2 regions of the Xanthobacter sediminis genome follow, and region 1 is predicted to be linked to the other one. Evidence: riboswitches for the same ligand, from Rfam matches in the RefSeq annotation. Region 1 holds a riboswitch; the other holds the start of a gene.
The links. Region 1 has a riboswitch for S-adenosylmethionine ahead of V5F61_RS12445 (O-succinylhomoserine sulfhydrylase). Riboswitches for the same ligand answer to the same signal wherever they lie in the genome.
Positions count from the first base shown of each region.

Region 1 (7,554 bases):
CGCATCTGTCCTGTTACGGGGCGCAAATTCTACGACCTGAACAAGGACCCGGTGGTTTCTCCCTTCACGGGCGAATCTTATCCGCGTTCCTATTTCGAGCCCGCCGCCCGCGGCCCCGCCCGCGTCGAGGATCCGGGTGAGGACCATGACGGCGAGGATACCGCCGCCGAGGTCATCAGCCTGGAGGAGGCCGACGAGGAGGCCGCCGGCACGCCCAGCAAGGCGGGTGCTGCCTCTCCGGATGTGGACGAGGACGACGACATCGAGGCCACCGACGAGGATGCGTTCCTCGAGGAGGACGAGGATGACGGCAACGACGTGACCGGCCTCATCGGCGAAGGTCGCGAGGACGACGAAGAGCCCTAAAAAGGGACTTGAAGTCGAACGCGGCCTGTGCTTAAAGGCCGCTCTCGCCCGGCGGACATGACTCGCCGGGCTCCCGCCGCGGGGCTTCCCGGCAGGTGGTAGGGTACTGGACCTTAGGGTGGTACTCATATCGCATGCACCCGCGGCCCGGTGGGGCCATAGCTCAGTTGGGAGAGCGCTTGAATGGCATTCAAGAGGTCGGCGGTTCGATTCCGCCTGGCTCCACCAAATTCATAATCCCACCTTCTGGCGACACCAGGCCGCGACTGCTGCAGGCCATGCGGACCGCCAGGACGTGCGCATGGCATGCGGCATGGCTTTGCCGCTGAACTCCTTCCTTCGTCGAAATTCCGCAGTGGTGGTTTCCGAATCGAGCGGAGAGCGCTGTCGCCGGCCTGCGCCGCAGGGCGGTTCTGCCTGTGGCATCGGGCGGCCCTTCGCGCGGGCGCGCGGCAGTGGCATGCGGCGAGGCCTCGCCGTCTGGCGTCCTTCCTTCGTCGAAATTCCGCAGTGGTGGTTTCCGAATCGAGCGGAGAGCGCTGTCGCTGGCCTGCGCCGCAGGGCGGTCCTGCCTGTGGCATCGGGCGGCCCTTCGCACCGGGCGCGCGGCAATGTCATGCGGTGAGGCTGGCGTCCTTCCTTCGTCGACATGCCGCCGTCCCGGTTTCCGAATCGAGGGGAAGCGCGGCCTGCTGGCGTGCGCGGCGTTCCCGCGCTTGCCGTAGAAGGGGTGGCGCCTTTGCGGGCGACATGGCGAATTCCGCTTCTTGCACAGCGATCCGGCCTGAGGGGAGGCAGGCCTTCAGATCCGGCTCTTGGTTCCGGGGAAACTGGGCGGAAGAAGGCGCCGGTTCCCGCTGGATCTGTCGACGGGTCTGTTGCCGGCGGAAAGTTATCCCCTGCTTTGGCGATGGGGTGCCCGTGGGGCCCTTGCCATCGGCCGGGGGTTATGGCAATTAGCCGCCTCCCCTGGGGGCCATAGCTCAGTTGGGAGAGCGCTTGAATGGCATTCAAGAGGTCGGCGGTTCGATTCCGCCTGGCTCCACCAGTCCTCCGGAAGGGGAATGTTTCCATCACATGATGCGATTGCCGGTCGGGCCTTCAGCCCGGTGGCGAGCGCTTTTCGCGTCCCGCCGAAAGCCCTTGAGCGGTCGGCGGCGGTGGCGCATGGTCCGCGCGCGGCCTCGGCGCCGCCAGGGGACACCCACCGACAGCGCGGCGCCGCGACGGCGCCCATCGACGAGGGCAGGATGAGCGAACCGGCAAAGCATGTGACCGTGGGCGACGTGACGTTCGGCAATGACCTGCCGTTCGTGTTCATCTCGGGTCCGTGCCAGATCGAGAGCCGGGACCACACCTTCCGCATGGCCGCCTTCCTGAAGGCGGAGGCGGAGAAGGCGGGCGTGCCCTTCATCTTCAAGTCCTCCTACGACAAGGCGAATCGCACCTCCCTGACGGGCCGGCGCGGCATCGGCATCGACGAGGGGCTCAAAATCCTCGCCGAGGTGCGCGCCGAGTTCGGCTGCCCGGTGCTCACCGACATCCACGACATCGAGCAGGCGCGCACCGCCGGCAAGGTGGTGGACATCATCCAGATCCCGGCCTTCCTCTGCCGTCAGACCGACCTGCTGCTGGCGGCGGGCGAGACCGGCGCTGTGGTGAACGTGAAGAAAGGCCAGTTCCTGGCGCCGTGGGACATGGCGAACGTGGCCGAGAAGATCGCCTCCACCGGCAACGGGCGCATCCTGCTGTGCGATCGCGGCACGTCGTTCGGCTACAATGCCCTCGTCAGCGATTTCCGCGGCCTGCCCATCATGGCCGAGACCGGCTATCCGGTGGTGTTCGACGCCACCCACTCGGTGCAGGAGCCGGGCGGGCGGGGTGGCTCTTCCGGCGGCAAGCGCGCCTTCGCGCCGGCTTTGGCCCGCGCCGCGCTGGCGGTGGGTGTGGGCGCGGTGTTCGCCGAAGCCCACGACGACCCCGACCACGCGCCCTCCGACGGCCCCAACATGCTGCCGCTCGAATGGATCGGCCCGCTGCTGCGCGACCTGACGGCGCTCGACGCCATCGCCAAGAACCGGGCGCTTTCCGCCGCCTTCTGAAGCTGTCGCGCCCCGCCGGGCCAGCCCCCGGGCGCGCGCTTCCTTTCCCGACAGGTGCAGCATGAGTGACGTGGCGATCATCATCCCGGCGCGCTACGCGTCGAGCCGTTATCCCGGCAAGCCGCTGGCGACCTTGAAGGGCGCGACCGGCATCGCCCGCACCCTGGTGGAGCGCTCCATCCTGGCTGCCCGCGCGGGGGCGGCGGGTGCGCCGGTCTATGTGGCGACGGATGATGCGCGAATCGCGGCCGAGGCGGAGCGCCTCTCCACCCCGGTCATCATGACCGATCCCGCCTGCCGCAACGGCACGGAGCGGGTGGCGCAGGCAGTGGCGCGGGCCGGCATCGACGCCGAGATCATCGTGAACCTGCAGGGCGATGCGCCGCTCACCCCGCCCCATTTCGTCACCGCCCTGGTGAAGGCCATGCGCGATGTGCCCGCGCGCCAGGTGGCGACGCCGGTGCTGCGCTGTGACGAGGAAAGCCTGGAGCATTTCCTGGCCGACCGCCGCGCCGGCCGCGTGGGCGCCACCACGGTGGTGTTCGACCGGGCCGGCAACGCGCTCTATTTCTCGAAGGAGGTCATTCCCTTCACCAATGGCAAGGCCAGGGTGGAGGGGGTGGTGCCGGTGTTCCACCACGTGGGGCTCTATGCCTACCGGCGCGGCGCGCTCGATGCCTATGCCGGCATGGAGCCGGGCGTGCTGGAGGCGCTGGAGGGGCTGGAGCAGCTGCGCTTCCTGGAACACGGCGTGCCCATCGCCGCGGTGGAGGTGGAAAGCCGCGGCGCCGCCTTCTGGGAGCTGAACAACCCCTCAGACGTGCCGCTGATCGAGGGCTATCTCGCCAAGATGGGCGTGGTGTGAGGCCGCGCGCGGCCTGAGGCGTGCCGCGCCCCCGAGCCGCGCCCCCCCAAGGGGCGCGGCGGTTGCCGGCCAGGCCGCCTTTCAGACCGCCTTCAGGGCCTCGGCGATGTCTGCCTCGAGGTCGTCGGGATGCTCCAGGCCCACGGAGAGGCGGAGCAGGCCATCGCTGATGCCCATCTCGGCCCGCGCCTCGGGCGTGAAGCGCTGGTGGGTGGTGGTGGCCGGGTGGGTAATGAGGCTCTTGGCGTCGCCCAGATTGTTGGAAATGCGGATGACCCGCAGTGCGTCCATGAAGCGGAACGCGCCGTCCTTGCCGCCGTCCACCACGAAGGTGACGAGGGTGCCGCCGCCGCTCATCTGCCGGCGCGCGAGTTCGGCCTGCGGATGGTCGGGACGGAAGGGATAGACGGCCTTCTCGATGCCCTTGGCCCCGGCGAGGAAATCGGCGATCCGCGCCGCGCTCGCCTGCATGCGGTCCACGCGCAGGGCCAGGGTCTCCAGGCCCTTCAGCATCACCCAGGCGTTGAAGGGGGAGATGGAGGGGCCGGTCTGGCGCAGGAACACCTGCAGCTCCTCGTCCAGGAACTGGCGCGAGCACAGCACCATCCCGCCCAGGCAGCGGCCCTGGCCATCCACGTGCTTGGTGGTGGAATAGACCACCACGTCGGCGCCCAGCTCCAGCGGATGCTGGAGCAGCGGGGTGGCGAACACATTGTCCACCACCAGCCGCGCGCCCACCGCATGGGCGATCTCGGCCACCGCCGCGATGTCGATGATGTCCAGCGTCGGGTTGGTGGGGCTTTCCAGCAGGCACACGCGGGTGTTGGGGCGGATGCCGGCACGCCATGCGGAAAGGTCGGTGCCGTCCACCAGCGTCACCTCCACGCCGAAGCGCGGCAGCAGCTCCTCCAGGATCCAGCGGCTGGAGCCGAACAGGGCGCGAGCGGCCAGCACATGGTCGCCGGCCTTCACCTGGCACAGCAGCGCCGCGTGCACCGCCGCCATGCCGGAGGCGGTGGCGCGCGCCACCTCGGCGCCCTCGATGAGCGCCATGCGCTCCTCGAACATGGCGGTGGTGGGGTTGGCGTAGCGCGAATAGACGAAGCCGGGATCCTCGCCCTTGAAGCGCGCTTCGCAGGCGGCGGCGTTGTCGTAGACGAAGCCCTGGGTGAGGAACAGCGCCTCCGAGGTCTCGCCGAACGGCGAGCGGGTGGTGCCGGCGTGCACGAGGCGCGTTTCGGGGTGCAGGGCGCGCGTATCGAGGGCGGGACGGGAGGCCGAGGACATGGCTGTCTCCAAGGCCGAGGAGCTTTTGCGGAATGCGCGCTTGCATTGTGCGCGCGTTCGCGGCACATGCCCGGCGTCGATCCGCTCATCCCCGGCCTTTTAGCAAGTGCGTTTAACGTGGCTGCAAGCCGGCCGGCTCAAATTGCCCACGAACGGATCACTAATGCCGCCGTCCCCTTGGCGTCAAGGATTTCGTTCGTTAAATCGAACGGCACGGATGGCGAAGCGGATGTGGGGATGCGCGTGGCCGATGTACTGAAGCCGGGAATCCTGCCCGCAGAAGCCATTTCGGAGCTCAAGGCCAAGGGCGCCATCGCCTGCCGCCATGCGCTCGATGTCGACCAGATCCAGCCGGCGAGCCTGGACCTGAGGCTCGGCCGCAGCGCCTGGCGGGTGCGGGCGAGCTTCCTGCCCGGCGCCGGCGTCAGCGTCCAGGAGCGGCTCGACGCGCTGGCGCTGCACAAGCTCGACCTCTCCCACGGCGCGGTGCTGGAGACGGGCTGCGTCTATCTGGTGGAGCTGTTCGAGCGCATGAAGCTGCCGGCGGACCTCGCCGCCGCCGCCAACCCTAAGAGCTCTACCGGCCGGCTCGACGTGTTCGTGCGCGTCATCACCGACGGGGCGCGGGCGTTCGACACCATCCCCGCGGGCTACAAGGGGCCGCTCTACCTGGAAATTTCGCCGCGCACCTTCCCCATCCTGGTGCGCACCGGCTCGCGCCTGTCGCAGGTGCGGTTCCGGCGCGGCGTGGCGCGCCTGTCCGACCTGGAGCTCTTGAACCTGCAGGCGGCGGAATGCCTGGTGGACGCGCCCCATCCGGATGTGGCGGCCGGCGGCATCGCCCTCGGCGTGGACCTCGCGGGCGATGCCCTCGCCGGGCTCCAGGGCTTCCGTGCCAAGAAGCACACCGGCGTCATCGACGTGGACCAGTCCGGCGCGCTCGACGTGGAGGACTTCTGGGAGCCCATCCGCGTGCGCGGTGACGGGCGCGCCCTGGTGCTGGATCCGGATGCCTTCTACATCCTCGCCTCCCGCGAGGCGGTGCACGTGCCGCCGGACTATGCGGCCGAGATGGTGCCGTTCGATCCGCTGGTGGGCGAGTTCCGGGTGCACTACGCCGGCTTCTTCGATCCCGGCTTCGGCAGCGCCGCCGCCGGTGGGCGCGGCGCCCGCGCGGTGCTGGAGGTGCGCTCGCGCGAGGTGCCCTTCATCCTGGAGCATGGGCAGACCGTGGGCCGGCTCGTCTACGAGCGCATGGCCGCCCGCCCCGGCACCCTCTACGGCGCCGACATGCGTTCTCACTACCAGGGCCAGGGGCTGAAGCTCTCCAAGCACTTCCGCCCGTTCACGGGGGATTAGCCTGCGCGGCGCGCCCTAACTGGCGCGCATGGGGCGCTGGCTGGCGGCGAGGGTGCGTTCCTTCTGCCAGGGGGTGGTGTCCTGCAAGGCGGCGCGGATCTCGCGCAGCGGGCGCAGCAGGGCATCCGAATAGGCGATGTAGTCGGCGGCGAGCGGCAACACGTCCTTGGCCGACGGCTCGTCGGCGAGCTGAAGGGCGCTCGACACCGCGGCCTCCACCGCGGGCGCGGCGGCAGCGAGGCTCTCGGCCCCGCCTTCGCCCAGCACAACGGCGAAGGCGGTGAGGCTGCGCGAGCGCGCCGCCTCCACCACCGCCACCATCTCGGCCGGGGCCTCCACGCCTTCGAGGTGGGCGGAGATGTCCTCGATGAGGGCGAGGTAGGTCACCAGCACGTCGAGGGTGGAGACCACGTTGGCGGTGTCGCCGGCGGAGTGGCCGAACGCCTGCTCGGCGCCGAGCTGCGGCAGGCGGGTGCCGAGCTGGCGCACCGCCAGCGCCTGCGGCGCCACCGAGGCGCGCGCCTCCGCGTGCGGCCACCAGGAGGCCAGCGCCTCGCGGCAGCGGCGCAGCACGCCCAGCACTTCCGGCCGGAACTGCTCGGTGACGTAGACCGGCAGCACCACGTAGGACACCGCGAGCGCCACCAGCGCGCCGATGGCGGTCTCGTAGATACGCGCCAGCATGCCGGAGGTGCCGAGGCCGTCGAGGATGTGCAGGCCCAGCACCACTGAGAAGCCCACCGCCGCCGAGGCCACATCGTAGCGGTCCTTCTGGGTGACGATGGAGACGAGCTGCGCCAGCATGCAGAGGATGGCGAGCAGCCACACCGTGTCGCCCAGCAGGAAGAACACGAGGATGCCGATGAGCACGCCGATCAGCGTGCCCACCACCCGGTAGCGCACCCGCACATAGGTCTCGCCCACGCTGTTGCCGATGACGAACATCACCGTCATGGTCGCCCAATAGGCGTGGCTGAGGTGGAACCCCGCGTCGAGCGCGGTGGTGATGGAGGTGGCCACCACCCCCTGGCAGGCCACCTTGAGCGGCGCCGAGAGGTGGCGGGTGCCGTCGGCCGCCCGCTCCAGGAAGGGCGTGGGCTTCGGCGCGGGCGGAGTATCGTCTTCGGCAGGGTGGGGCGGGGGGAAGGGCTCCGTCTCCACGCGTTCGATGCCGTCGGCGACGAGGCCGAGCCGGTCGAAGGCGGTGAGCGCGCGCATCAGCGCGAAGCGCGCCTCCGGCGGCAGATCGCGGGAGAAGGCCCGCTCGCGCAATTGCGCGATGGCGCGCTCGAAGCGCTCCTGCGCGTGCACGTCGCGCACGCCGATGCTCTCCAGCCGCCGGGCGATGTGGTCGGCGGCGGCGGCGAAGGGGCTGCGCCAGTCGGGCGTGTCGGGCGCGTCCTGGGGGATGCAGCCGGCCAGCAGCTGCACCGCCACCCGCAGCCGGTAGAACTTGGCGCGCAGGGCCTCGAAATCGGCGCGGGCGCCGGGGTCTTCCGCCAGCGCGTTGCCGAGGGCGTTCCACACGCGGGCGCGCAGCCGCTCGATGCTCTGCGCGCCGTCGTCGGTGAAGGG
Region 1 covers NZ_JBAFWH010000008.1:100,754-108,307, forward strand. Annotated here, with positions in the region: gene V5F61_RS12420 (TIGR02300 family protein) at 1-366, shown strand, start outside; tRNA gene V5F61_RS12425 (tRNA-Ala) at 519-594, shown strand; tRNA gene V5F61_RS12430 (tRNA-Ala) at 1,339-1,414, shown strand; gene kdsA (3-deoxy-8-phosphooctulonate synthase) at 1,617-2,468, shown strand; gene V5F61_RS12440 (3-deoxy-manno-octulosonate cytidylyltransferase) at 2,530-3,333, shown strand; gene V5F61_RS12445 (O-succinylhomoserine sulfhydrylase) at 3,415-4,620, opposite strand; SAM riboswitch at 4,700-4,780, opposite strand; gene V5F61_RS12450 (2'-deoxycytidine 5'-triphosphate deaminase) at 4,858-5,979, shown strand; gene V5F61_RS12455 (FUSC family protein) at 5,995-7,554, opposite strand, start outside.

Region 2 (7,554 bases), on a different contig from region 1:
AGGAAGGCGAGCCCGAGGCAGATCAGGATCAGGTGGGCATAGGCGATCCCCTCGTTCATCGCGAACGTCTCCTCCGCAGGTCTTGATTCGGCCTTGGAGGGACATTAGCAGCCGCGGCACACCGATGGGCGCGGCTGCCGTCTTCGACGGTGGAGGCCTCAGCGGTCCTTCGGCGCCTTGGGCGGGGTGACGTCGATCATCTCGTTTTCGAAGGAGGCATCAACCGGGCGGCCGGTGCGCAGGTCGAAGATGCGCACGCCTTCGAAGCTGCCGCGGCGCACCGTGAACCCGCGTCGCCCGCTGACGAGGGCATAGACGCCCCCGCCCAGCAGCAGGGCCGACACGACCACCCCTGCGACGATGAGGAGCCCGCCCACCAGGGTGAACAAGGCGAAGCCCGCCAGGGCCGCCACAGCGAGGCCGGCGAAACCACCGAAGACGTTGAGGAGCTGTTTCATGCGCGCATCCTCCCCCAACATTCCGGCGGACTTGGGGCGCATCGGCACTGAGGTGCCAGCGGCCATGACCTCCGGTCCCAAACGCATTAAGGGTGAGCCTGGAGTCGGATACGTTCTTATTGTCTTGAGAGGAACTGGAGCGGGCGAAGGGATTCGAACCCTCGACCCCAACCTTGGCAAGGTTGTGCTCTACCCCTGAGCTACACCCGCATCCATCTCGCCGCGCTGTGGTCAGCGCCAGCGGTGCGTTCATATGGCAGGAGCCGGCGGCGAATGCAAGAATCTTCGTGCCAAGTGCGCACCCGGCTGTGGATTGCGTATCCGGCGAAGCTTCGTATGCCATTATATTTGCAGGGAAAAAGTGGTTCGCTGCGACGGTGTGGGTGCGGCGCGCGGCGGCTTCTGCTGCCGGCTTCGGCCGTGCCGGGCCACGCCGCCGAAGGCGCTGCTTGCCGCATCCCGGCCGCGCCGCTAGAACGGCCCCAACTTCCGCGAACCCCAATGGAGCCGGCGGCTTATGGCCTCCTACCAATACGCATATCACATGCACGGTCTCACCAAGACCTATCCGGGCGGTAAGAAGGTCCTGGATAATGTGCACCTCTCCTTCTACCCCGATGCCAAGATCGGCGTGCTCGGCGTCAACGGCGCCGGTAAGTCCACTTTGCTGCGCATCATGGCCGGCACGGACAAGGATTTTTCCGGCGAGGCCAAGCCCGCCGAGGGCGTGCGCGTCGGCTACCTGCCCCAGGAGCCCCAGCTCGATCCGGAAAAGACCGTGCGTGAGAACGTGATGGACGGCGTGGCCAAGCAGAAGGCCATCCTCGACCGCTACAACGAACTCGCCATGAACTATTCGGAAGAGACCGCGGACGAGATGACCCGGCTCCAGGACGAGATCGAGGCCCAGGGCCTTTGGGATCTCGACTCCAAGGTGGAGCAGGCGATGACCGCGCTCGGCTGCCCGCCCGACGACTGGGAGGTCACCAAGCTCTCCGGCGGCGAGCGGCGCCGCATCGCGCTCTGCCGCCTGCTGCTGGAGCAGCCTGAGGTGCTGCTGCTGGACGAGCCCACCAACCATCTCGATGCCGAGACGGTGAACTGGCTGGAAGGCCATCTGCGCACCTATCCCGGCGCCATCCTCATCGTCACCCACGATCGCTACTTCCTCGACAACGTGACGGGCTGGATCCTGGAGCTCGATCGCGGCCGGGGCATTCCCTATGAGGGCAACTATTCCTCCTGGCTCGGCCAGAAGCAGAAGCGCCTGCAGCAGGAGGGCCGCGAGGACGAAGCCCGCCAGCGCGCGCTGGCCCGCGAGCAGGAATGGATCGGCGCCTCGCCCAAGGCGCGCCAGGCCAAGAACAAGGCCCGCATCCAGCGCTATGAGGAACTGGTGCAGAAGGCCTCCGAGCGGCAGCCTTCGGCGACTCAGATCGTCATTCCTGTGGCCGAGCGGCTGGGGCAGAATGTCATCGCCTTCGACCACCTCAACAAGGCCTTCGGCGACAAGCTGTTGATCGACGATCTGTCCTTCAAGCTGCCGCCCGGTGGCATCGTCGGCGTCATCGGTCCCAACGGCGCGGGCAAGACCACCCTGTTCCGGATGATCACGGGCCAGGAGCAGCCGGACGGCGGCTCCATCTCGATCGGCGATTCGGTGAAGCTCGGCTATGTGGACCAGAGCCGCGACGCCCTCGACGACAAGAAGACCGTTTGGGAAGAGGTCTCCGACGGCAATGAGGTGATCTACGTCGGCAAGAAGGAGATCCCCTCGCGCGCCTATTGCGCCGCCTTCAACTTCAAGGGCGGAGACCAGCAGAAGAAGGTGGGCATGCTCTCCGGTGGCGAGCGCAACCGCGTGCACCTTGCCAAGGTGCTGCAGCGTGGCGGCAACGTGCTGCTGCTCGACGAGCCCACCAACGACCTCGACATGGACACCCTGCGCGCGCTGGAAGAGGCGCTGGAGGATTATGCCGGCTGCGCCGTCATCATCTCCCATGATCGCTTCTTCCTGGACCGTGTCGCCACCCACATGCTGGCCTTCGAGGGCGACAGCCACGTGGAGTGGTTCGAGGGCAACTTCGCAGACTACGAGGAAGACAAGAAGCGCCGGCTGGGGATCGATTCCACCATTCCGAAGCGCATCCAGTACAAGAAGTTCTCGCGCTGAGAAAAAAAGGGCCCGGCGACCGCATGTCGCCGGGCCCTTGATATTCAACGGAAGCGGGCTGCCGGGGCGCTCAGTCCGCGCCGAGGGGTGGCTCGGCGATGCGCACGGTGTTGCGGCCGCCCTGCTTCGCCTCGTAAAGGGCGGCATCGGCCGCCATGAGCAGGGCTTGGCGGAAGCCCAGGATGTCGCCGTCCTTCGGCATCTGCGTGAGTGTCGAGCCGCCGATGCTGACGCTGATCTGGCCGAAATCGCTCATCTCGTGAGGCAGTTGCAGGTCAAGGACGGCGCGCCGCACGCGTTCGGCCACCACGCCGGCGCCCGTGTGGTTGGTGCCGGGCAGCACCACCACGAATTCCTCCCCGCCGTAGCGGCACACCGAATCCCGCGGGCGGGAGCAGGCGCTGGCGAGCGCCTTGGCGACCTCCCGCAGGCTGCGGTCTCCGGCGGCATGGCCGTAGTGGTCGTTGAAGCGCTTGAACTGGTCCACGTCCACGATGAGCAGGGAGAGGGGGGAGCGCTCGCGCCGCGCCGCGGCGAGCTCCATGCGGAAGATCTTCTCGAACTGCCGGCGGTTGAACAGGCCGGTCAGGTAATCGCGCTCGGCCAGGAGCTGGAAGCGCCGGTTGGCGGTGGTGAGGCCGCGGATGGCGTTATCGTAGTCGGTGATGTCCACGAGCGCGATGGAGCCGCCGACCACGTCGCCCTCGACGCTGCGCACCGGCTCCACCGACATGCGAAACGAGCGCCCGCGCCATTTCAGCTCCTGCTCGGCGCTCTCGCCGCCCAGGTCAAAAATGCGGATGTTGCTTTCGAAGGTGCGGGCGGCCTCGGGCGAGAGGTCGGCGACCGGCAGGCCGATGATGTCTTCGGGCGGCAGGCCGGCGGTGCGCGCGAACTGGCCGTTGACCCGCGTGTATTGTCCTTGGCGGTTGACGACGCACAGGGCCACTGGCGCCTCGGAATAGAGCGTCTTGGGATCGAGCAGGTTCTTTTCCTCGATAGTCTCCGCCGTAATGTCCGTTGTCACGCCGAAGAAGCCGTCGGGGGCGCCGTCATCGCGGCGCACGGGCGCGCCCGAGACTTCGAGCACGCGTGGTGTTCCATCGGTGTGGCGTGTGCGGTGGGCGAGATTTTCGAGAGAGCGCCCCTCGGTGATTGCGGTGAAGAGGGCATTCTCGAAGTCCATTGAGCCGGCGTTTGGAAGCACGGAAAAATACGTGCGCCCCAAAACTTCGGAGGGGCTCAAGCCAAGGATGCTCTTGCTGGCTGAGGATGAAAAGGTGAACTCACAGTTCTTATTAAGCTGCCATACCCAATATTGAGAGGCTTCCCCGGCGCGCTGTAGCGGCACCTCTTCCAAAACGTTTCTTTCAGCCATGGCAAATTGAAGTCCTGCCGCGCATGCTCCAACTTCGTTGGAAATCAAAACGACTTCATCATATCTTCGTACACATTTACCGTAAAAACTCTAGGTTGGCTTTCCAGGCTTGTCAATGTATACCTCTTACCCCTATTTTCCATTTCGTCTGTAAAATAGTACCTTGGCGCAGGGTGAGATCCCGGCGCTGACGGAGGTTCACGCCCGGCCGCCGATGCGCTCCATTTCGAACGGCGTGGTCTGGTACATCTCATTGATCCAGTTGGCGAACAGGAGATGGGCATGGCCGCGCCATCGGTTTTCCGGGGGGATGGCGGTGTCATCATTGGTGAAATAGTGGGCGGGCAGCGGCGTGCCCGGGTCCTTGGCGGCGTCGCGGGCGTATTCGGCGGCGAGCGTGCCGGCGTCGTATTCCAGATGGTTGAACATGTGCAGGGCGCGGTGGCGGGGATCGTCCAGCAGGCACAGGCCCGCCTCCGGGCTTTCGGCCAGCACGCTGAGGCCGTGGCCGGCGGGAATGTCTTCCGCTCGCGCCTCGGCCCAGCGCGAGACGGGGACGCGGAAGCTGTCCGGGAAGCCGCGCAGATAGGGGGAGGCCGGCTGGAGCATGCGGTGCCTGTAAAGGCCGAACGCCTTGCGCGGCAGCACGTGCTTCTCCATGCCGTGGAAGTGGTGCACGGCGGCCAGCGCCGCCCAGCAGATGTTGAAGGTGCGGTGCACGTGGGTCTGCGTCCAGTCGAACACGCTGGCGAGCTCGTCCCAGTAGGAGACCTCGGAGAACGGCAAATGCTCCACCGGCGCGCCGGTCACCACCAGTCCGTCGAAGCGTGCGTCGCGCACCTCGGCCCAGGGGCGGTAGAAGGCGGACATGTGGTCTTCAGGCGTGTTGCGCGAGACGTGGTCGGTAATGCGCACCAGCGTCAGCTCCACCTGCAGCGGGGTCGCGCCCAGGAGGCGGGCGATCTGCACCTCTGAGGTGATCTTGTCCGGCATCAGGTTGAGCAGCGCGATGCGCAGGGGGCGGATGTCCTGCCGCACCGCATCGCCTTCGCTCATCACCATTACGCCCTCGGCCTCAAGGGTGCGGCGGGCGGGCAGGAGATCGGGGATCTTGATGGGCACGGCGTCGTCCTCGGCTGCGGGGACTGACGCTGGGTGGCTTGATCCGTTGGCTTGCCGGCTCGGCCACATCCTCTCCCTAATAGGGAGAGTACCACCTTGCCCGGATCGGCAGGTTGGTGTTGGGCGTCGCCCCAACTCTTGATGTGAGGCCGTCTCTACCCCGGCGCGTGACGCTTGGCAATGGCGTGGCGGCCGTCGCCTATTCGTAGGTGGCGATGCTGCCCTCCAGCGGATAGGCCGATCGCACCGCCTCGGAGGTTTTCTCGATGTCGAGGCCCTCCTCGCTCACCTTGGAAATGCGCCCGGTGAGGGTGTAGGCAGGAAAGACGAAGGGCACCGCATTGCCGGTGAGAAAGTCGGGCCGGTCAACCAGGCCGAATTGCAGGTGCGGCGCGGCCGAGTTGCCGGAAGAGCCGATCGCCCCCAGCTTCTCGCCGGCTTTGAGCACCGTGCCCGGCTTCGCCTCCACGCTGCCCTGCTTGAGGTGGCCGTAGAAGGCATAGACATCGGGTGCGATGCGCTGCAGCACGAAATTGCCGCCGAGGTCGACCGGCGCGTGCAGGCTGCGGGTCGGCCGGTGCGGCATGGCGTCGGCGATCCCGTCGACCGCGGCCACCACCTCGCCCTCCGCCACCGCCAGCACGGCGTTGCCGAACGAGGGATAGTCCGTGTTCTCGCTGCCGTTGCCGGAGAAGGGCAGGTCCTTCTCCAGCCGTATGAAATCGATGGCGTAGGTTTCCGAGGCGGCGATGCGGGTGCCGGCGGCGTAGCGGGCGCTGCGGTGCACGTTGGGTGCGCAGCATCCGTTGAAGGCCACCCAGCCCTCGCCGCGCACCGGCGGGAGGATGGAGAGGGGGCGATTGGTCCGCACCTTCACCTCGGGCCCGTTCATCGGCTCGCCCGTCAGAAGGGCGCGCAGGGCGCCGTCGGCTTCGGGGGCGGAGACGAGGATGCGGTGGCCGAGACGTTCCGGCACCGGGCCGCCTTCGAGCGCGAGGTCGATCTCGATGATCGCGGCGCTGTTGGCGGGAAGGGTGCGCAGCTTGCTCCGGTCCAGGATGTAGCTGGTGGATTCGGCCAGCGCCGGCTGGGCGAAGCGGCCCAGTTCGCGGCCGGAGGAGTCGAGGACCTCGATGGCGTTCACCGTGACCGAAACCGGGAAGGTGTTCACGACCAGCAGGTCGTATTCCACATGGAGCTTTCCGTCGTCCGCGGGCACCCAGCTCGCCTCCTGGAGGGGGGTGACGACGAGCGCGGTCGATTCCGTGCGCAGGCCCTCGGCGTGCAAGGGAAGGGCGGCGAGGAGAAGGAGGGTGGCGAGCGCGGCTCGAAGCATCGGGGCGAGACTCCGCGGTCAGAAGCGAGGATGAACCATAGTCCCGCTCACGTCACTGCGATAGTGAGCGGAGGCGCGTTCCCGTGCGGCGGGTGCTAATGTGGCGTTTCGACCCTGCGAGGAGACCCACATGGCCGAATGGAACGTTCGCCAGTATCTGAAGTTCGAGGATGAGCGCACTCGGCCGGCGCGCGATCTCCTGGCGCAGGTTCCGCTTGCGCGGGCGGCTTTCGTGGTGGACCTCGGCTGCGGGCCGGGCAACTCCACGGAACTCCTCGCCGCCCGCTTTCCCGATGCGCAGATCCTGGGCATCGACACGTCCCCCGACATGCTGGAAGCGGCCCGCGAGCGCCTGCCGGCGGCGCGATTCGAGGCGGGAGACGCCGCCACCTTCACCCTGCCGCGCCCGGCCGACCTCATCTTCGCCAATGCGGTGCTGCAATGGGTGCCGGACCACGAGATGGTTTTCCCGCGCCTGCTCTCGCTGCTCGCGCCCGGCGGGGTGTTGGCGGTGCAGATGCCCGACAATCTCGACGAGCCCTCCCACGTCGCCATGCGCGAGACGGCCATGATGGGTCCCTGGGCAGGGAAGCTGCGCAACGCCATCGCGGCGCGCACCACCCTCCCGCCGCCCGCCGCCTATTACGACCTCATGATCGACGCGGCGGCGCGGGTGGACGTGTGGCACACCATCTACAACCACCCGCTCGACGGCCCGGCTGCCATCGTGGAGTGGGTGAAGGGCACCGGCCTTCGGCCCTTCATCGACCCGCTGGTGGGCGACGAGAAGGCCCAGTTTCTGGAAGAATACCGCCAGCGCCTCGTGGCACCCTATCCGGAGCAGCGGGATGGCAAGGTGCTCCTCGCCTTCCCGCGGCTGTTCATTGTCGCACGGCGCCCCGGCTGAGGCTCACCAGCTCGGCAGCACGGCGCCCTTGTAGGTGTCGACGATGAACGCCTTCACTTCCGGCGACTGGTAGCTTTCCACCAGGGTCTTCACCCAGGGCTTGTCCTTGTCCTCGGTGCGCACGGCGATGACGTTCACGTAGGGGCCCTTGGGGTCCTCGCGCAGGATGGGGTCCTTCAC
Region 2 covers NZ_JBAFWH010000002.1:360,599-368,152, forward strand. Annotated here, with positions in the region: gene V5F61_RS03590 (ion channel) at 1-59, opposite strand, end outside; gene V5F61_RS03595 (hypothetical protein) at 159-458, opposite strand; tRNA gene V5F61_RS03600 (tRNA-Gly) at 594-668, opposite strand; gene ettA (energy-dependent translational throttle protein EttA) at 976-2,631, shown strand; gene V5F61_RS03610 (sensor domain-containing diguanylate cyclase) at 2,702-4,009, opposite strand; gene V5F61_RS03615 (homoserine O-succinyltransferase) at 4,208-5,131, opposite strand; SAM-I-IV-variant riboswitch at 5,169-5,281, opposite strand; gene V5F61_RS03620 (M23 family metallopeptidase) at 5,331-6,467, opposite strand; gene tam (trans-aconitate 2-methyltransferase) at 6,598-7,374, shown strand; gene V5F61_RS03630 (MetQ/NlpA family ABC transporter substrate-binding protein) at 7,378-7,554, opposite strand, start outside.
Region 2: another riboswitch for S-adenosylmethionine. It lies ahead of V5F61_RS03615 (homoserine O-succinyltransferase); the one in region 1 lies ahead of V5F61_RS12445 (O-succinylhomoserine sulfhydrylase).